DNA from 2 places in the Sporosarcina beigongshangi genome. Region 2 is predicted to be linked to the other one. Evidence: riboswitches for the same ligand, from Rfam matches in the RefSeq annotation. Region 2 holds a riboswitch; the other holds the start of a gene.

Region 1 (4,201 bases), on a different contig from region 2:
TTGCCAATTCGTCTGCTTTCGCCTTCGATAAAAACATAGGGCGCTGTTCTCAGTCGGACCAATTCATGGACGAGTAGTGAGTCGAATTTCTTTTGGTTGCTGGGCTCCAATCCAATTTGACCGAAGATAGAACCGCGATGTCCAGCCATGTTTTCTAAATCGAGAATGGGAAATCCTTTGTCAGCTAGTTTCTTCAAAATAGCTGTTTTGCCTGATCCGGTATAGCCGTTAAGTACAACAAAGGTCGGTGGGAAGTCCTCGCGTTCTAACTCATGGACAACCCATTGCCGAAAAGTACGGACCCCGCCAGCCAACCGAGTCGTATGGATACCCATTAAGTCGAGGACAGTGGCAGCCGTTTTACTGCGCATACCGCCACGCCAACAAAATACTGTTATGGGTGTTTCAATTTGTTTGAATGCGCGAATGAAATCAGGTAACTTCTTTGAAAAGACTTCAAGTCCTCGTTCCTTCGCAGCATCTTGTCCAACCTGCTTATAGAGCGTTCCGATTTCAGCCCGTTCCTCGTCATCAAAAACGGGAATATTGATGCTACCAGGAATGGTTGCTTCATTAAATTCTTTCGGGGACCGTACATCGATGAATGTATGTGGTCCCTTGGCTTGTACGGCTAATAATTCGTCTATCGTTAAGTCTCTAAACACTTTCTTCACCTTCTACACTAAATTATGAAACAACGATACGACCTTTATTATCCTCTGTTACTTCTCCGATAATTCGTGCGTCAACGCCTTGTTGTTGAAGATCATTCAGCAATTGTGTAGCTTCCTGCTCTGCCAATGCAATGAGTAACCCGCCAGATGTGACAGCATCACATAAAATCCAACGGTCAATTTGATCGAGTGTATCTGCATATGTCACAACATTTGCTACGTGGGCAAAGTTGTTTTTTGTGCCTCCAGGTACTTTACCTGCTGCGGCAAGTTCCTTTGTGCGTGGTAAAATGGGCACTTGAGTGGCATGGATATGAATGCCGACATCACTTGCTTTGGCCATTTCAGATGTATGACCAAGCAACCCGAAGCCTGTCACATCCGTAGCAGCATGGACATTGTACTTCGCCATTGCTTCGGCAGCTGTTTTATTAAGTGTAGTCATTACTTTTGTCACTTCAACGACTTCATCTTCAGACAATAACCCATTTTTCAATGATGTTGTGTAGATGCCAACGCCAATTGGTTTTGTTAATAATAATTTGTCGCCAGGTTTTGCCCCCGCATTTGTCCGTACTTTATCCGGATGAACGACGCCTGTGACGGCTAATCCAAATTTGGGTTCCTGGTCGTCAATGGAATGTCCACCAACAAGTGTGACGCCAGCCTCTTTTAATTTATCACCAGCGCCTCGTAAAATATCCGAAAGGATGTCTTTATCCAAAGTAGCAATCGGGAAAGCTACGATATTCAATGCTGTAATGGGCTTACCACCCATCGCATAGACATCGCTGATGGCATTGGTCGCCGCAATTTGTCCGAAATCATAGGGATCATCGACAATCGGTGTGAAAAAGTCGAGTGTTTGTACCATTGCGATATCGTCTGTCAGTTTATAAACACCTGCGTCGTCACTTGTATCGAGACCGACGAGTAAATTTGGATCGGGCATAGCAGGCGGAAGCCCACGTAATACTTGCGCCAAGTCGGCAGGACCAATTTTACAGCCGCAGCCGCCTTTTGTTGTGAGTGAAGTCAATTTTACTGGAATCGTATTCTCCATCATGCATCCACCTTTCGATTGTAAATCTGTTATTAATCTTAACACAATGATGGGAAATACTTATTAGATGTTGAACTAATGATTCCCCGTAATCTTCAGCGAAGGTGCCTTTCTAAATTCATCACTTCCAAAAAGGTATTGCAAATTTTCTATAAATAGCGTAAGGTTGTCAATAATAGAAATAGATCTTCAATTAGCAGTAAAAACAATTTAATAGTTTTTCTTATCTAGAGAGGTATAGGGACTGGCCCGTTGACACCTCAGCAACCACCATTATTGGTACGGTGCTAATTCCAGCAAGTCGAAAAATTGGCTTGATAGATGAGGAAAAGACTTAGTCGAATGCAGAGTCTTCTTCCTTTATTCAATAAAGGAAGAAGCTTTTTTGTTTCTATATAAATTTTTTAAACTAGCTATATGGAAATTGGAACTAGAGAGGGGATAGGCAGTTGGCAAATTTACTTGAGACGATGAAGGAACGTATTTTAATTGGTGATGGTGCGATGGGAACATTACTTTATACAAACGGGGTAGACCGTTGTTTTGAGGAGCTAAATTTGACGCATCCTGAACAAGTGCTTCACGTTCATCAAGCCTATATCGGGGCAGGGGCTGATGTGATTCAAACGAATACATATGGTGCCAACTATATAAAGTTAGCGCGTTATGGACTAGAGGATAGTGTCGAAGAAATCAATAAGGCGGCCGTTGCTATTGCTAAAAAAGCTGCGGGGAAAAATACATTTATTCTCGGAACGATTGGGGGCATTCATGGTTCCAAAACATTGATTGGTACTAAGGAAGAGATCGAGCAAAGCTTTAAGCAGCAACTACAGTGTCTGCTTGCTGAAGGTGTGGATGGCATTCTATTAGAAACCTATTATGATTTTGATGAATTAACAGCAGTGCTCAAAATTGCACGGGAAGCGACGGATATTCCCATTATTACGAATGTCTCGATGCATGAGGCGGGTGTCCTTCAAAATGGCTTGGCGCTCGCAGATGCTTTGCAGCAGTTGGAAGCGTTAGGCGCAGATGTTGTGGGAGTCAATTGTGGATTAGGACCATACCATATGCTGAAAGCTTTAGAGGAAGTCCCGTTGCCGAAGCATGCCTTATTGGCTGTGTACCCGAATGCTAGCTTCCCGAGCTATACGGATGGCAAATTGACGTATGAAAATGAACCTGATTATTTTGGTAAACTGGCACCTAATTTTCGTAAGGAGGGTGTCGGATTACTTGGAGGATGTTGTGGCACGACACCGGCACATATACGTGCACTGGTGGATGGGCTAACGAATCGGGTGCATGTGCAAGATAAGCAAGTGAAAGAACAAGCGGCGAAAATGAATGCTACGGAGCCAAAGAACCTTGATAAACCAACCTTGCTTGAAACGGTGAAAAAAAGACATTCGATTATTGTGGAATTGGATGCACCTAAACACTTAAATACAGCTACTTTTTTTGAAGGGGCACAGGCCCTGCATAATGCAGGTGTGGATGCCATTACATTGGCTGATAATTCCCTGGCATCCCCAAGAATTTGTAATGCATCAATGGGGTCATTAGTAAAACAAAATATTGGTGCAACGCCTCTTGTCCATGTGACCTGTCGAGATCGTAACATCATCGGCCTGCAATCACATCTCATGGGACTCCACACAATGGGTATTACTGAATTATTGGCAATCACAGGAGATCCAACGAAAATTGGTGATTTCCCTGGTGCAACATCCGTTTTCGATGTGACATCCTTTGAATTGATTCAACTCATTAAGCAATTTAATGAAGGGATTTCATGGTCTGGGAAGTCGTTGCAACAGAAAACTTCGTTTACAGTAGCGGCGGCCTTTAACCCGAATGTTCGTCATATCGATCGAGCTGTACAACGAATGGAGAAGAAAATAGAGGCTGGGGCTGATTATTTTATCACGCAGCCAATCTATAGCCCAGAAAAAATTATTGAATTGTACGAAGCAACAAAGCATATCGAAGCTCCGATTTATATCGGTATTATGCCGTTGACGTCATCACAAAATGCAGAGTTTCTTCACAATGAAGTGCCGGGTATTAAGCTGACAGATGAAGTTCGGGCAAGAATGGGGCTGTTTGCGGGAGACCGTGAACAGTCTACGCGAGAGGGCATAGCCGTTGCAAAGGAATTGATTGACGTTGCTTTGGAACATTTCCATGGTATCTATTTGATTACACCGTTTATACGTTATGATATGACGGTTGATTTAACGGAATATATTCATGAAAAAGTGGATGCTGGTGTGACAAAAGAGCCAAAACAAGCGGGTAGTGTTGTTTATTGATAAAGCCGACATGGTCATAATGTCTATCGAAAAGAGAGTGCCGAGTAATTCAGCACTCTCTTTTATAATCACTCTGCACTGCTTCCAAACATGTTTTGAATTATAATAGTTTATAAGTTGAATATGGGGGGAGTATTATGGACGAA
Region 2 (4,201 bases):
CCTAGTGTTTGATTAAGTTATTTTTTGGTTAATCAACAGACGTGGGTATTTAAAAATATAAGTTATGCATTCCACTCATGCTCTAATATGCCGTAAAGGAATGAATCTCGCCAGCTATCTTTATTAAGTAGGTTTTCACGAAGGCATCCCTCTTTCACCATCCCGACTTTCTCCAGCACTTTTACAGAAGCACTATTACGTGGGTCACAGGTTGCATAGATTCGGTGCAGGTTTAATTCTTGAAAACCAAAATTTATGAGTAAATGAGCTACCTCAGTTGCATATCCTTGCCCCCAATAATCAGGGTGAAAGATGTAGCCAATTTCTCCTTCGCGGTTAACAATATCTCTGATATTTATTTCTCCCGAACCTATCATTACAGCTGTATTCTTTTCAAAAACTGCAAAGACAAAACGACTGCGGGGCTTTTTCTTTGCATCCTCTTGTACTGCTTCCAAAAAAAGCAAGGTTTCCTCTTTGGTGTTTGGTCCCCACGGTTGGTATCGGGAGACTATTTCCATAGATGCATATCTATGTACACTAGGCCAATCGTCTTTCACTAATTCCCTCAATTGAACCCTATTTTTTGATTGCTGTTTATCCATGTACACCATTCCTTTCTTTTATATTTAAACAAAGAAGCACAAAGTACATGAATTGTACCTAGTGCTTTCCAATAATAAAGTCCATTTTCTTGTAGTCGATTTCCACTTCAATCAGAACTTCTTTGTTTCTCCTCAGACTTTGGATTCATCAAAAAACGCGTCATTGGCTGTTCTGGGTTCGTCAATAATTTTGCTAAATATGAAGCCGTCACCGTATAGCTGTTTTCTATTTTTTCTGTCAGAAAATTAGTTCGCTCATAAAGAACTCCGCGAAGATGATCCAATTGCCTAGCCATTTTATCTGTCAAACCTTCTTGATTGTCCAGTCTACTAATGACGACTTTTTGGGCATCCCCTTGCTGTAAAATTTGTTTGGATAATTGTTGTTGGTGGTCCATATGTTCATTCATTTTAGTGGCCATCTCTTTCGATGACTCGCTGATTTGCATCCTGAATACTTGTTCCAGCACCTGTTCATCCACTAACATTTGATGCAGTTCTTGCTGTTGATCATCGAGTTGCCTCAACGATTTCATGACATTATTTTTAAATTGCTCATGCTGAAAATCAATTTTTTGTAGTTCATTTAAACGATTACGGATTGTAGTTAATTGATTGGACTGTACCTTTTTTTGTTGTTGTAAAAGCATCTCAAGATCGCCTATATGACGATGAAGCGAAGCGTTTTCTTCATGCTGCTCTTGCATCCATTGCGTTAACGAATCTATTCTTGAATAACTTTGGTTTATCTCCACAAGATTTGCTTCATTGTTGAAAACATCCGAATGACTTTGAATGTTAATAAATAACCCCATTTACCTAAGCCCCCTTGTCGTACTATCTTATGCAAATGTCGGCAAGGCGGTTATCATGTTGTTACTCCCAGACAAAAGGTGTTTCTTGATAGACATAGTAATTCAACCAGTTTGAGAAGAGCAGATGAGTATGTGAACGCCATGTATTTAGTGGCTCTTCGCTCGGATCATCGTTCGGGAAATAGTTCACTGGCAGATCAATGTCGATACCTTTTTGTAGATCACGCGCATACTCTTCAGCAAGCGTCGTTGCATCGTATTCAAAATGACCCGTAATCATAATATGTTTATTATCGTTAGAAATGATAATGAATGCACCCGCTTCATCAGACTTTGCAAGTAGGTGTAAACGGGGATCATTTTCAATTTCCTCCACTGAAACAGCTGTATAACGTGAATGCGGCACTCTAAATTCATCGTTAAATCCGCGTGCTAAATTGATTGTCGGATCAGATAGACGATGCGTAAATACACCTGAGCATTTCTTCGACAAATCAAACTTATCAATACCGTAATGGTGATACAATGCCGCTTGTGCACCCCAACAAATATGCAGTACTGACGTCACATGAGATTTTGTCCAGTCCATAATCTCCTTCATTTCGTCCCAATAATTCACATCTTCAAATTGTAGATGTTCGATTGGCGCACCTGTAATAATCATGCCGTCAAAACGACGATGCTTAACATGCCCAAAAGTTGTATAAAATTTATCTAAGTGCGACTTGCTAACATTTTTCGATTCATGAGTAGCCATATTCATAAATGTCACATCTACTTGCAACGGTGTATTACCTAATAAGCGAAGAAGTTGTAACTCTGTACGTTCTTTTTCTGGCATTAAATTCAAAATAATAATATTTATCGGTCGAATATCTTGGGAAGTTGCACGCTCCTCATCCATGATAAATATTTTTTCCTTTTTCAATAATTCTCCGGCTGGCAATTGTTTAGGTATGTTAATTGGCATAACTCATCTCTCCTTTTTGGATTTACTATGTATGTTAAATGGGTAAAAAGAAAAACCTTCTTTTCTATATGACAAGAAAAGAGGGTTTGCTTTAGGCTCTCAGTTCTTATCTCTCAAGACAAAAAGTCCTGTTGGAGGTAGCACCTTTCTGACAACGTCAGAGGTTGCTGAAGCTTCAATGGGCCATATCCCTCAGCTTCTCTTGATAAGAGTATTCAGTTTGTTTCTATTATACGCTTTAACTTTATATTGTAAACAGTCTTTTTACTTTTCTTGATAATTGTAAGTAGCAGCTTCCGTCCAATTTCACAGAATAAAATCATCGCTTCGAGCCATATTAACTTCGTACTACATGTTTGAAAGGAGATTTTTCATGGGAAGAGATAACAAACAAGGTAGCACCAACAATTCGCGTTCATTACCCCAAACGCCGAAAAGGCAAAAAATTCAACCGGGCGATATGAAAGAAGAAATGGCACGTGAGTTTGAAGAATTGAGCAATCTCGTTCCAAAGCGGGAACGCATGAATCCAAACGAACGGAAAAGAAAGTGACACATTTTTTTGCGAGGATAGCACCTAACTTACCATGAAAAAGACGGTACCCCGCGCAGCAATGATGCTCGTGCGGGGTATTCTTTATTGTCAGCTTATATGACGGCTTCGCTTAATTCTTTCGTCATTTGTTCAACCAAATCAGGCCTTCCATGAAATTGGGCAGGTGTATTTTGAAAAAGCTCTATACGCCATACATCGTTTTCTTTCACCGCAATTAGTGTTTGATGCGCATTCAGTTGTGGGTTTAGTTCCGTTGTTCCAGGCGGTATCATTCCGACGATTGCACGTAATCGTACAACTTCAGTAGTAAAAAGTCTTACATCTTTAACAACACTAATGAATGGAGGAGTTGGATGATCCGCAAATATCGGGTACACATGTGCAAAAATATTGTCACGACCAATTACTTGGCTCCCGTCAAATCCAATTAGCTCTCCTTGCATTGTAAATTGATCTGCCATTTCTTGTGCCTGACGATTGTTCCATGCTTGTATTAAGCTTTGATAAAGGGCTTTGATTTCATTTACTTGTGGTGATTCCATGTTTTTCTCCACCTAATTTCTAAATTCTTTTATTCTTCCTCGCAAGCAATTCATTACTTCTTGATGGGTCTTTTTCAGGGTCGTCAGATTTGTACTTTCGCTTTCAGCTAACTATATATATATTTCATCAATATTATTTCTTAAATCCGAAATAGGTCGTATTTCCATCATTGGACTTCCCCCTCATAATCGCTTGGAATGCTACCTTCCTTTTCTACATCTACAGTCCAAGAAATGATTGTCGTGCTATCGCGGACATTATGCTTTTCAATCTCCTTCAACATCAGTGAAATACTTTCATCAAGTGCTTCTACATTCAACGCTTCGACCAAGTTTTGCGGATTGGCATAAGGTTCACCTGGACATTCTACCAAGCCATCTGTTGTCATGAAAATGTGATTTGTCCCTTTTCTCAATTCCCTTGTCCCAGATGTATAGCATGGAACGGTTTTTTCAAATGTATTCACTTGCCCGATCCACTCGAAGAACTGCCTTTGATTCAGTTGAAATTGGTTGAGGGCCATTAATTCTGGATGCAATAGATAGACCAAGCAATCTCCGACGGAAAACCACCATATATAGTTATCTTTCCGTACGACGACAAGACAAGCCGTTTCTCCTGTGACATTTCTACATGCAGCCAAAAGTTCATCGGATTGAAAAATTTCAAGCAGCTTGTCTTCCAATTTCTTAAAATTTGGAGGACCGTCCAA

The links. A riboswitch is a leader RNA that binds a small molecule or an ion and turns the genes downstream of it on or off. The one in region 2 is predicted to bind S-adenosylmethionine.
Region 1: it holds a riboswitch for S-adenosylmethionine, as region 2 does, so the genes downstream of both, R2B77_RS15415 (bifunctional homocysteine S-methyltransferase/methylenetetrahydrofolate reductase) here and metA (homoserine O-acetyltransferase MetA) in region 2, are expected to answer to the same signal.

Annotation. Positions count from the first base shown of each region.
Region 1 covers NZ_JAWLIR010000041.1:27,229-31,429, forward strand. The annotation lists gene mnmH (tRNA 2-selenouridine(34) synthase MnmH) at 1-665, opposite strand, end outside; gene selD (selenide, water dikinase SelD) at 688-1,740, opposite strand; SAM riboswitch class I at 1,958-2,065, shown strand; gene R2B77_RS15415 (bifunctional homocysteine S-methyltransferase/methylenetetrahydrofolate reductase) at 2,187-4,055, shown strand; gene R2B77_RS15420 (diguanylate cyclase domain-containing protein) at 4,193-4,201, shown strand, end outside.
Region 2 covers NZ_JAWLIR010000008.1:115,354-119,554, forward strand. The annotation lists gene R2B77_RS06405 (GNAT family N-acetyltransferase) at 63-605, opposite strand; gene R2B77_RS06410 (hypothetical protein) at 713-1,420, opposite strand; gene metA (homoserine O-acetyltransferase MetA) at 1,482-2,390, opposite strand; SAM riboswitch class I at 2,494-2,602, opposite strand; gene R2B77_RS06420 (hypothetical protein) at 2,764-2,943, shown strand; gene R2B77_RS06425 (SgcJ/EcaC family oxidoreductase) at 3,039-3,488, opposite strand; gene R2B77_RS06430 (protein phosphatase 2C domain-containing protein) at 3,656-4,201, opposite strand, start outside.